DNA from 4 places in the Bacillus sp. BC08 genome. Region 1 is predicted to be linked to each of the others. Evidence: riboswitches for the same ligand, from Rfam matches in the RefSeq annotation. Region 1 holds a riboswitch; each other region holds the start of a gene.
The links. Region 1 has a riboswitch for S-adenosylmethionine ahead of ACXVYO_RS10505 (methionine ABC transporter ATP-binding protein). Riboswitches for the same ligand answer to the same signal wherever they lie in the genome.
Positions count from the first base shown of each region.

Region 2: another riboswitch for S-adenosylmethionine. It lies ahead of mtnW (2,3-diketo-5-methylthiopentyl-1-phosphate enolase); the one in region 1 lies ahead of ACXVYO_RS10505 (methionine ABC transporter ATP-binding protein).
Region 3: another riboswitch for S-adenosylmethionine. It lies ahead of ACXVYO_RS03075 (methionine ABC transporter ATP-binding protein); the one in region 1 lies ahead of ACXVYO_RS10505 (methionine ABC transporter ATP-binding protein).
Region 4: another riboswitch for S-adenosylmethionine. It lies ahead of ACXVYO_RS13215 (ECF-type riboflavin transporter substrate-binding protein); the one in region 1 lies ahead of ACXVYO_RS10505 (methionine ABC transporter ATP-binding protein).

Region 1 covers NZ_JBTGPA010000030.1:177,668-180,780, forward strand. The annotation lists gene ACXVYO_RS10495 (MetQ/NlpA family ABC transporter substrate-binding protein) at 1-91, opposite strand, end outside; gene ACXVYO_RS10500 (methionine ABC transporter permease) at 113-778, opposite strand; gene ACXVYO_RS10505 (methionine ABC transporter ATP-binding protein) at 768-1,787, opposite strand; SAM riboswitch class I at 1,911-2,016, opposite strand; gene ACXVYO_RS10510 (cysteine hydrolase family protein) at 2,412-2,975, shown strand.
Region 2 covers NZ_JBTGPA010000035.1:763,539-766,651, reverse strand. The annotation lists gene ACXVYO_RS22200 (carbon-nitrogen family hydrolase) at 1-74, opposite strand, end outside; gene ACXVYO_RS22195 (aminotransferase class I/II-fold pyridoxal phosphate-dependent enzyme) at 89-1,267, shown strand; SAM riboswitch class I at 1,332-1,437, shown strand; gene mtnW (2,3-diketo-5-methylthiopentyl-1-phosphate enolase) at 1,502-2,746, shown strand; gene ACXVYO_RS22185 (2-hydroxy-3-keto-5-methylthiopentenyl-1-phosphate phosphatase) at 2,743-3,113, shown strand, end outside.
Region 3 covers NZ_JBTGPA010000018.1:170,727-173,839, reverse strand. The annotation lists gene metQ (methionine ABC transporter substrate-binding lipoprotein MetQ) at 1-177, opposite strand, end outside; gene ACXVYO_RS03080 (methionine ABC transporter permease) at 201-866, opposite strand; gene ACXVYO_RS03075 (methionine ABC transporter ATP-binding protein) at 859-1,884, opposite strand; SAM riboswitch class I at 2,065-2,172, opposite strand; gene ACXVYO_RS03070 (hypothetical protein) at 2,298-2,642, opposite strand; gene ACXVYO_RS03065 (thioredoxin family protein) at 2,797-3,105, opposite strand; gene ACXVYO_RS03060 (toprim domain-containing protein) at 3,109-3,113, opposite strand, start outside.
Region 4 covers NZ_JBTGPA010000031.1:491,423-494,535, forward strand. The annotation lists gene ACXVYO_RS13210 (ABC transporter ATP-binding protein) at 1-892, opposite strand, end outside; gene ACXVYO_RS13215 (ECF-type riboflavin transporter substrate-binding protein) at 903-1,451, opposite strand; SAM riboswitch class I at 1,591-1,706, opposite strand; gene ACXVYO_RS13220 (aspartate/glutamate racemase family protein) at 1,857-2,540, shown strand; gene ACXVYO_RS13225 (macrolide family glycosyltransferase) at 2,590-3,113, opposite strand, start outside.

The DNA of each region.
Region 1 (3,113 bases):
CTGTTTTCTCTTTTGCTCCTGCATCCGAGCAGCCGCTTAATGCTGAAATCCCTACAATTGCTGATAATGCAAATGCTAAAATTTTCTTCATTTTCTTTTCCCCTCTTCCTTTTTATGATCTGCGTAAAAAGACTTTCGCAAAGTAGTTTCCTAAGTTCTGAGCTACCTGTACGAGAATAATAAGTAAAACGACCGTTACGAACATAACTGATGTATCAAAACGTTGATAACCATATGTCATTGCTAAGTCACCAAGACCGCCACCACCGACAAGCCCAGCAACTGCAGAAAATTCAATTAAACCAACTGTCATAAATGTAACCCCTAAGATCAATGGTGCTAACGCTTCTGGTACAAGAATTTCAAAAACAATTCTAATTGGTGAAGCCCCCATTGCTTGTGCTGCTTCAATGACTCCCTTTGGAACTGAAACAAGATTTGTTTCAACCATTCTAGCAATACCGATTGATGCAACTAACGTCATCGGAAAGATTGCTGCTGCTGTTCCAATCGTCGTTCCGATAACACTTCTTGTTAGTGGGCTTAAAGCTACTAAGAAGATAATAAATGGAACCGGACGAATTGTGTTAATAATGATATTAAGAATAGAAAAGACCCATTTGTTTTCTAAAAAGTTTCCTTTTCTCGTTACATATAATAGTAAACCTAGAGGTATACCAAGAATTATGGCGAATATAAGGGTTACAATTACCATTAAGAGGGTATCCCCCGTCGCATCTACTATGCGGGGCCAAAATATACTCCAATCAACTCGCATGAGCTTCTACCTCCTTCAGCTGCACTTGCAGTCGTAGATGTTGTAATGCTTTTTGAATTTCCTTCTGTTCACCTTGCAATTCTACAAGAAGATTTCCAAATAGCACATTTTGGAGTTCAATAATATTTCCATACAGTACGTTTACATCGACGTTATAATTTTTCGCGATATATGATAGTACTGGCTGCCCTGTCTCTTCACCCGTAAATGTTAAGCGATAAATCTGTCCACCATTTTGAATTTTACCTAGAACACTTTCCGGTAAATGATCATTAATAATAGAGCGTACAAAGTTTTGAGTCGTCTTTGTTTTCGGTTGTGTGAAAACGTCAAACAGTTTTCCTTCTTCAATAACTTTTCCCTTCTCCATTACAGCTACACGGTGACAAATTTCCTTCACAACATGCATTTCATGTGTAATGAGTAGAATTGTTACATTGTATTCTCGATTTACTTTCTTTAATAAGTTTAATATCTCTGTCGTTGTTTCTGGATCTAAAGCTGATGTTGCCTCATCACATATAAGGATATCCGGTGATGTTGCAAGTGCTCTTGCAATACCAACCCGCTGCTTTTGTCCGCCTGATAGTTGCTCTGGATAATAGTTTGCTTTATCTTCTAACCCTACAAACTTCAACAGTTCATTTACTCTTTCTTTTATCTCATCCTTTGGTACTTTCGCTAATTTTAATGGATAAGCAATATTTCCAAACACTGTTCTTGAATTAAATAAATTAAAACTTTGAAAAATCATCCCGATTCTTTGTCTTAGCTTCCGTAATTCTTTCGTCGATAATAATGTAATATCTTTATCATCTATTGAAATCGTTCCTGCTGTCGGTCTCTCTAACATATTTACTAGGCGTAATAACGTACTCTTTCCAGCGCCACTAAAACCGATAATGCCAAAAATTTCGCCCTTCTCAACTGATAATGTTACGTCCTCCACCGCATGAACAGATTGCCCACCTGATTCATATACTTTACTTACGTTGTTAAAAGAAATCATTTTTCCCCCTCCTATATGCTGTAAAAACTTGAAGTAGAGCTTTCGAGGTAAAATAAAAAGTGCTCTCCTTCTTATCAACCATAAAGATAAGAAGGAGAGCACTTATATGTACTCGTTCACATCTTCTCATCTTCCAAGCCTTTCATAGGCTTGCTGGAGTTAGCACGGTATTAAAAAACCCGTTGCTGAGGTATCGTAGGGCCAGTCCCTCCACCTCTCTGGATAAGAATGTATCGATTTAATTGTCGTTTAATTAATTCTCATTATAGAACTCAGAATAATAAGAGTCAATAAATTTTTTAGAAAAATATTAATTATTTCTCTATTAAAATTTTCAAATAAAAAAATTCACAATACAATAGTGATTTTTAAAGTTATGTTAAATTCTCCTCCCTCATATTTTTTAAAAGGAGAATCCCCTCTATAAAGTGAAACTATAATCAGTGGGGGTTTTGTTCATCCCCCACTGATTATTAGTTGAACCAATCGGACATTTACGGACAGTTGATCTCCCACCTAACTTCTTTGCTCCAGCCGAATTTTGAGGTGGGAGTTTTACTGCCCGTTAATGTCGGATAAATTGAATACCATTATTTGAATATGAAATCGGAGGAAGATAAATATATGAAAACAGCTCTTTTACTCGTTGATATTCAAAATGATTATTTTCCACATGGAAAAATGGAATTGCGTAATCCAGTAGAAGCAAGCGAATATGCTAGTCAGCTACTACAATTCTTTAGAACGAAAAATGAACCTATTTTTCATATCCAACATGTAGCAATTAAAGATGACGCTACTTTTTTCCTACCCAATACAGAAGGTGTACATATTCATGAAAGCGTACGCCCACTTAGAGAAGAAACCGTTATACTCAAACATTATCCAAATAGTTTTCGGGACACTGATCTTCTAGAACAATTACAACGTTTAGCTATTGAGCATGTCGTCATATGCGGGATGATGACTCATATGTGTATTGATGCTACCGTAAGGGCTGCTTTTGATTTCGGCTTTCCATGTACCGTTATACATGATGCTTGTGCGACAAAAGATCTTTCTTTTAAGAATGCTACGATACCAGCCGTTTATATTCATAACACAATTTTGGCTAGTTTAAATGGAGTATATGCAAATGTAATGAGTACAGAGGAGTTTTTGGCTACAAAAAAACACTCCCTTCAGTGAGCAAAACCGAAAAGAGTGTTTCTTGTCAAACCATAGATTTTCTTTCAAATTGTATTATACAGGAAATCCTTAAAATGAATACTAAAAAATATGACTAATAAGTCAAATTTTCTCGTTGTTTTGTTTCTATTTACATGT
Region 2 (3,113 bases), on a different contig from region 1:
CCATTCTTAATTTTTTCTTTACAAAATACTGGAAAGATTATATCATTTGTCACTAGAATTGTAACAACTTTCAAAAGAGGTGGAAAGTATGAAATTATTTCAACCTTCTGAGATAGTAACATCATTGCCAACACAATTTTTCGCTTCACTTGTTGCAAAAGTTAACAAAGTCGTAGCAGCTGGTCACGATGTTATTAATCTAGGTCAAGGTAATCCAGATCAACCAACACCGCAGCATATCGTAAAAGCTTTACAAGATGCTGCTGAAAAAACCATTCATCATAAATATCCGCCATTTCGCGGACATGAAAGTTTAAAAGAAGCCGTGGCAACATTCTATCAACGTGAATATGATGTAGTAGTAAATCCCAAAACAGAAGTTGCTATTTTGTTTGGCGGAAAGGCTGGATTAGTAGAATTACCAGTTTGTTTTACAAACCCTGGTGATACTATTCTCGTTCCAGATCCAGGCTATCCAGATTATTTATCAGGAGTTGCTTTAGCAAAAGCACAATTTGAAACAATGCCGCTACTGGCAGAAAATAATTTTTTACCAGATTATACGAAAATTGATGACTCTATTGCGAAACAAGCAAAATTAATGTTTTTAAACTATCCAAATAATCCTACTGGTGCTACTGCATCAAAAGAGTTCTTTGAAGAAACCATTCATTTTGCTAATGAACATAACATATTAGTTGTTCATGATTTTGCTTACGGTGCCATTGGATTTGATGGTCAAAAACCTGTTAGTTTCTTGCAAGCAGACGGTGCCAAAGATACAGGAATTGAAATTTATACTCTATCGAAAACTTTCAATATGGCTGGGTGGCGTATCGCTTTTGCAGTAGGAAATGAAAGTGTCATTGAAACCATTAACTTATTACAAGATCATATGTACGTTAGTATTTTTGGTGCAGTTCAAGATGCTGCCCGCGAAGCACTATTAAGTTCACAGTCTTGCGTAATAGACCTTGTAAATAGTTACGAATCTCGAAGGAACGCTCTTATTTCAGCTTGTCACTCAATTGGTTGGAATGTAGACATTCCAACCGGCTCATTCTTTGCATGGCTTCCAGTACCAGAAGGTTATACATCTGAGCAATTTTCTGATATTTTACTAGAAAAAGCACACGTTGCAGTTGCTCCTGGTGTTGGATTTGGTGAACATGGGGAAGGCTATGTCCGCGTGGGTCTCTTGCATACAGAAGATAGATTACGAGAAGCCATTAAGCGAATTGATAAATTAAATTTTTTCAAAAAGTAATTGACAACATGAAAAATATCTGACAAAATTCAGTTATCTTAAAAATTTAAACATTTCTAAATACTTCTTATCAAGAGCAGGTGGAGGGACGAGCCCGACGAAACCCGGCAACCGATCTACAATTGTAGACACGGTGCTAATTCTCGCAGCATTACGCTGACAGATAAGGAGCTGGTTGTAAAAAAACCTCTCCTTAGCTGAGAGGTTTTTTTATTTAACTAGGAGGGTATAACAATGAGCGGAATTATAGCGACATATTTAATCCATGATGATTCACATAACTTAGAAAAAAAAGCTGAGCAAATTGCACTCGGTTTAACAATTGGCTCTTGGACACATTTGCCACACTTATTGCAAGAACAATTAAAACAGCATAAAGGCAACGTCATTCATGTTGAGGAATTAGCTGATCAAGAACATATCAATTCGTATTTACGTAAAAAAGTAAAACGCGGGATTATTAAAATCGAATATCCATTATTAAATTTCAGTCCAGATTTACCAGCAATTTTAACAACTACATTCGGAAAGCTATCACTTGATGGCGAAGTGAAATTAATTGACTTAACTTTTTCAGACGAGTTAAAAAAACATTTTTCTGGCCCAAAGTTCGGCATAGATGGTATTCGAAACCTTTTACAAGTGCATGAGCGTCCTCTTTTAATGAGTATTTTTAAAGGGATGATTGGACGAAATATTGGGTATTTAAAAACGCAATTACGCGATCAAGCAAGTGGTGGTGTAGATATAGTAAAAGATGATGAGATATTATTTGAGAATACATTAACACCACTTACGAAACGCATCGCATCTGGAAAAGAAGTTTTACAATCCGTATATGAAACATACGGGCATAAAACGTTATATGCCGTAAATTTAACAGGACGAACTTTTGATTTAAAAGAAAATGCGAAGCGTGCAGTGCAAGCTGGCGCTGATATTCTATTATTTAACGTATTTGCTTACGGACTAGATGTACTACAATCACTAGCAGAAGATGATGAAATCCCAGTTCCCATTATGGCACACCCTGCTGTAAGTGGCGCTTACTCAGCATCCAAGTTATATGGAGTTTCATCTTCATTATTACTCGGAAAGCTATTACGTTATGCTGGAGCTGACTTTTCATTATTCCCATCTCCATACGGAAGTGTTGCACTAGAAAAAGAGGAAGCTCTTGCTATCTCAAAATATTTAACTGAAGACGATCCATTTTTCAAGAAGAGTTTTTCTGTTCCGTCTGCTGGTATTCACCCTGGTTTCGTTCCCTTTATTGTGCGAGATTTCGGTAAAGATGTTGTTATTAATGCTGGCGGCGGGATACATGGACATCCGAATGGGGCGCAAGGCGGCGGGAAAGCTTTCCGTACTGCAATTGATGCTACTTTGCAAAATACACCACTCCATGAAGTAGATGACATAAATTTGCATAGTGCACTACAAATATGGGGAAATCCTTCTCATGGGGTGAAATTATGAGTATTCAAGTATTTTGTGATTTCGATGGCACGATTACAAATAATGATAACATTATGTCCATTATGGAAAAATTTGCACCACCAGAAGCCGAAGAAGTAAAGAATAGAATTTTATCACAAGAGCTGTCTATTCAAGAAGGTGTTTCTCAATTATTTCAATTAATACCTACTAGTCTACACGATAATATGATTCAATTTTTAATAGAAACTGCTGAAATACGTAATGGTTTTCATGAATTTATACAATTTGTAAATGAAAATGACATTTCTTTTTACGTTATATCAGGTGGAATGGATTTCTTCGTCTATCCACTCTTACATGGAATCATTCCAAAAGAGCAAATTTACTGTAATGAAACAGACTTTTC
Region 3 (3,113 bases), on a different contig from region 1:
CACTTCTAACTCAATTCCTTTTTTCTCAAGTAACGGCTTTGCCTTTTCTAAAATTTCAGCGTGCGGTACGTTAGAAGCCCCCACAACTAATTTCTTTTCATCTTTATCTTTCCCGCCACAAGCAGCTAACCCAAAAATTGAAGTTGAAATAAGTGCTGTAAGTAATAATTTTTTCATTTGAAACATCCTCCCGTTTTTTATTATCGTTTATCTATTCGAACCGTTACACGATCACCAATCCACTGAATGAAAAATACAACCAGTAATACACAAATTGTAGCAACGATTGTTACATCGTTATTTCCTCGTTGGAATCCTTCTAAATATGCAAGTGTTCCAAGGCCACCAGCACCAACAACTCCCGCCATTGCTGTATAGCCTACTAAAGCAATTGTCGTAACTGTAATGCCAGATACTAATGCTGGTAACGATTCTGGAATTAATACTTTCAAAATAATTGTGCTTGTTTTTGCTCCCATTGCTTTTGAAGCTTCAATTACACCTTTATCAATTTCGCGAAGTGCGATTTCAACCATTCTCGCGTAAAACGGTGCCGCTCCAATAATTAAAGCCGGCAATGCTGCACTTGCTCCAAGAATTGTTCCAAGCAAAATCTTTGTGAATGGGATTAATAAAATGATTAAAATAATAAACGGTATCGAACGGAAAATGTTTACGAACGCTCCAATCGCTGTGTTAACCGTCTTGTTTTCCCATAAATTATCTTTCGCTGTCATAAAAAGTAACAATCCTAAAATGAGTCCTAAAACAAATGTGGCAAGAGCTGCGATTGCCGTCATATATAACGTTTCACCAGTTGCTTCTAACATTTGATTCCAATCAACATTTGCCAGTAACTTATCCATGTGCAATCACCTCCAGCTCTACTTGATCTTGATGTATTCCCTCTATTGCTTGCTGAATCGCTGTTTCCTCACCATTTAAATGAACAACTAAACTACCGTAAGAACCGTCATTCGTTTGTGCGATATTTCCTTGCAAAATGCTAACTTCTATATCACTACGTTGCATTAATCTTTGAAGTACTGGTCTTTCTACAGCTTCACCGATAAACTGCAAACGAACTACTTTACCATCTGGATATTTTTCAATTAAACTTTCAATCGTTTCATTTGTATCTTCAGAATCTGTTAATTGCTTTACAAATCGTTTTGTAATATCTTGCTGTGGATTACGGAATACATCAAGTACTGGACCCGTTTCTACAATCTTCCCTTTCTCCATTACCGCCACTCGATTACAAATCTTTCGAATCACGTGCATCTCATGTGTAATAAGTACAATTGTTAAACCGAGACGCTTATTAATATCTAATAATAAATCTAAAATTTGATCTGTGGTTTCTGGATCAAGAGCTGACGTCGCTTCATCACATAAAAGCACTTGCGGATTGTTAGCTAACGCTCTTGCAATACCAACACGTTGCTTTTGTCCTCCGCTCAGCTGAGATGGATACGCATCTCCTCTTCCTTCTAATCCAACAAGATGAATTAACTCATCCACGCGTCTTCTTCTCTTCGCCTTATCAACACCTGCAATTTCAAGCGGGAACTCGATATTTTCGCGTACAGTTCGTGACCAAAGTAAGTTGAAATGCTGAAAAATCATTCCGATTTCTTGCCTTGCTTTACGAAGTTCACTTCCTGTAATCGCTGAAATCACGCGATTTGCAATTGTAATTTGGCCAGAAGTTGGTTTCTCTAACTGATTGAATAATCTGATTAAAGAACTTTTCCCAGCGCCACTATATCCGATAACACCAAAGATTTCACCTTTGTCTATTTTTAAATTGGCATTATCTACAGCAGTGACATCACCGCTTTTTGCTTTATATATTTTCTTTACATTCTCTAATAGAATCATGGTGTATCACCCCTTTTTTTATTTGGGTCGACTCCGCAATTTTTTATTTTTGATGCGTGTAGTCCACCGGTATCACTACTTTTATTATTTGAATGTCCTCCACATTCAAACAATAAAAAAACCTTTCTGCTTTAGAGAAGCAGAAAGGTTTATGTGCGTATATAACAGCATTATCCCTCTCTCTCATCTCTCAAAGCATTTGCTTTGCAGGAATTGGCACCATTTCAACATAAGTTGACGGTTGCCGGGCTTCACAGGGCACAGTCCCTCCACCTCTCTTGATAAGAGAAATCAGATTACATTTTCGTCTGATTTGTAATTTATGAAATTGTCTATATTTTATGAATTGAATTGTATCAATATCCACACACCATGTCAACAGAAATTTTCGTAAAAAATGAACCTTCAGAATTTCAAGCCCCTACTGACATCGGTTTACATATGTGAAACATCGATTCGACTAATAGCATCGTTCGATATGTTCCCGAATATTGTACACGTCCATCGTTCATTAACATTTGCAATCGTACATTGCCGTTTACCAATTGTTTTACATCTTCTTCATCTACACAAACAATTTGCTCCGTCCCTATTTCCTCATGTAGCAGTTCTATATAATCTCTTGAAATTTGTAACGAACAACTTTCATCTCCAAAGCGGAAATTAACAGTTTTTTCTCCTTGTCTTAAAAGCGGCTCTAAATGATATTGACCATTAGCGTAATTTACAAATGATTGCAGCAAAGAATATAATTTCACCTTGAATCACATCCTTCATATCACTTTCTATTACACATACCATTCCCTCTTACTAAAGAGCAATCCTGTTACTTTCGCTCGACAAATACTGTAACCACCCTGCATCTCGACATATTTCCCAAGAAATATGTCGAGGCGGCAAAAACTTTGCCGCCTACTTTAATTCCGTATATAAATATTCAACCGAATGAAATGCATATATCTTCTTCATAAGTGTCCCATTTTCAAAAACAAGTAAACACGGCACACTTTCGATTCCATACTCTTTCGCTAAATGCGGAGCATAATTTAAATCTAACATTCCAATTTTCAAATCTTCAATTGTCATCTCAACGACAGTTAACATCTTTTTTGCTAATTGGCATGTTCCACACATTGGAGTATATACATATAACACTGTTTTTTCTTCGTTCTCTATTAAGGCTGTTGCTTCGGCTCCTGTCCAGTCAATCACTTCTATCATTCCTTACC
Region 4 (3,113 bases), on a different contig from region 1:
CTTTGTTGGTAGGAGTGCTTTTACAAAAAACTTGCTTCTCCATCCACTCATTTATTGCGCTACTTACACTGTCTCTTTGAAGATTTTCAAATGGATATATTCCAGCATTATTACTATCAAAAGGTAATCTCTTTAATCCTTCTATGTACATAGGTTCTCTTAAGCCGATAGATGGTAATATATTTGACGTTAAAATCTCTTCTGGAGTGCCTATCGTAACAATTTCCCCTTCATCCATTAAAATGATTTTATCTAAATCCAGATTTAACATTTCTTCTATACGATGTTCAATAATTACAATTGTTTTATTATATTGTCTATGTATATCTTTAATAAGTTCTATTGTATGTAAGCTACTTACTGGATCTAAATTCGCTAAAGGTTCATCAAATAATAATATATCGGCATTCGTTGTTAACAAACCTGCTAGAGAAACAGTTTGTTTTTGACCTCCTGATAATTCATGTGGACTTTGTTTATGAAAAGAATGCAGCTTTACCTTTTTTAATGAGTCTGAAACAATTTTTTTCATAGTGTTTTGATTTACACATTCATTTTCTAAATAAAATGCTACATCTTCTTCTACTGTAAGACCAATAAATTGAGCATCTTGATCTTGCAAAATTGTTCCTACCTGTTTACTCTGTTCAAAAATACTCCCTTTCCTTGGGTCTTTTCCGGCAATTAAAATATTTCCAGTGCTACTCCCCCCATAAGAAAACGGGATTAGCCCATTGATACAATGAGCTAACGTTGACTTCCCTGAACCACTACGTCCAGCAATTAATACTTTTTCCCCAGGATATATATGAAAAGTAATGTCTTTTACAGTAGACTGCGCCGCATGCTCATATTGAAAGCTAAATTGTTCAAAAGAAATAACTGGTTGCATGTTAACATCCCTACTTTTCAATTTTTAAATGTGTATGTTTCTTATTAGACTTAGCTAGACCTATTGTAATTGGTAACCCAAGTACTAAAAATACAATAACATCCGCAATTGTTGCTCCTAATACTTGTATAACAATTTTGTCAAACGGTTCTCCCATCACAATAATATCGAATGCACCAGCAAATGTAATAGCAATGACAATACCAAGTAACCCCGCAATAGCTAAATAAGAAATATTCCCCTTATTATACGTCCCGTTTTTCACACTAAAGCCAGCTCTTTTTTGAATGAGTCCCATTGCAAATCCGATAATACCTGAACTAATAACCCATCCCCACCAAATACCCCAACCAGCGATTGTATCCGTTACAGTATGACCGATAAGTCCTATTAATAGTCCTGCCACAGGGCCAAATAACGCTCCAAAAACAGTTAAAATAGCTAATGCAGGTTTAATAAATGTATTTGGTGCAATTGAAAATCCCCAAAGTCCTAATATCCCGTATAATGCTGCTCCAATTCCGATTGCCACTACTAACTTCGTTGATAATTTGTTCATTACAATTCCCCTCTCATATTAGTCAACTTTAATTACTCTATATTTATTTTAAAAATGAATTATGCATCGACACTCCCTTTCTATACAACAAAAAATGACCTCTTATATAAGAGGTCATTTTCTTTCACGTTCAAGAATCCCCTTATCTTCCAAAAAACACATCGTGTCCTCTGCGGAATTAGCACCTTCCTATAAATGTACTTAGGGGTTGCTGAGGTTTCATAGGGCCGTTCCCTCCACCTCTCTGGATAAGTATTAATTTGTAATTCGTATTATGGCACTAAGAAGAATAAATTTCAATACTTTTCTGATTATTTTTATTTTTTGTTAAATGATACATTTAAATCATTGTATTCTTATCGGAATTATGAAATAATGAACTCACAATTGTTTCGGGAGGAATGTATGATGAAAGTAATTGGTTTAATTGGTGGACTAAGTTGGGAATCTACATCGTTATACTATAAACATATTAATACACTTACACTCTCTCAATACGATCAAAATGCAAAGCTTGTTTTATATAGCATGGATTTTGGTGAGGTAACTACTTTATTACAAAATCATCAATATGAAGAAGTGAAAAACGAATTAGTAACAGTTGCAAAAAAAGTTGAAAAGTCCGGGGCTGAATGTTTATTAATGTGTTCCAATACGGTCCATTTATTTGCTGAAGAAGTAGAACGGGAAATATCAATACCATTCCTTCACATCGGTGATGTAAGTGCTAAAGAAATAGTAGAACACAATATAAAACGTATTGGACTATTAGGAACGAGGCAAACGATGGAACAAGACTTCTACAAATCACGTCTAGCGAACTATAACATTGAGACAATCACCCCTATTAAAGAGGAGAGAGATTTTATTCATTATGTTATTTTAAATGAATTAAGTAAAGGGATTATTTCAGAATCATCAAAAGAAAAACTATTACAAATTACAAAATCATTAATTCAAAATGGTGCAGAAGGTATATTGCTAGGATGTACTGAAATTCCTTTGCTTATTTCTCAAAACGACCTTACTGTACCTGTTTTTGATACTGCTTTTATACATGCAAATACTGCTGTGCAGTTTGCAGGATAATAATATAAAAGCATAAAGGTTAAGCCTCTATGCTTTTATATTGTCCAAACTATTTATTTAAAAGAGATGTAATAACTTTGATTGCTTCTTTTGAACCACCACATTCTAAAAAACTATCATTCAGTTTTCGTATACCATGTTTATACTTTTCATTTGAAAGAGCATCTATTACCGCTTCATTTAGAGTTTGCACATTAACATGCTCTTTCAATAATCTATGTGCTGCTTCCAGCTCAGTTAATCTTTGTGCTATCATTGGTTGGTCTTTATCATGTGGAATTATGACAAATGGGACATTAAAATAAATAGCATCGTGCACACTATTCATACCGCCATGTGTAATAAAAACATCTGCTTCATTTAATATTTCTGATTGGGGTACGTATGAAGCAATTATAAAATTGTCTGGCGCTTTCTTAATTTTAGAACGATCATTTCTATCACCAATTGCCATTATAACTATTCCATCAAAATCTGAGAAAGTATCAATGCAAGTATTAAAAAAAGGTTCGAGTCCTTCAAGCAGTGTTCCCATTGAAATATAAATAACTTTCTTATCTTTAAGTAATTCAA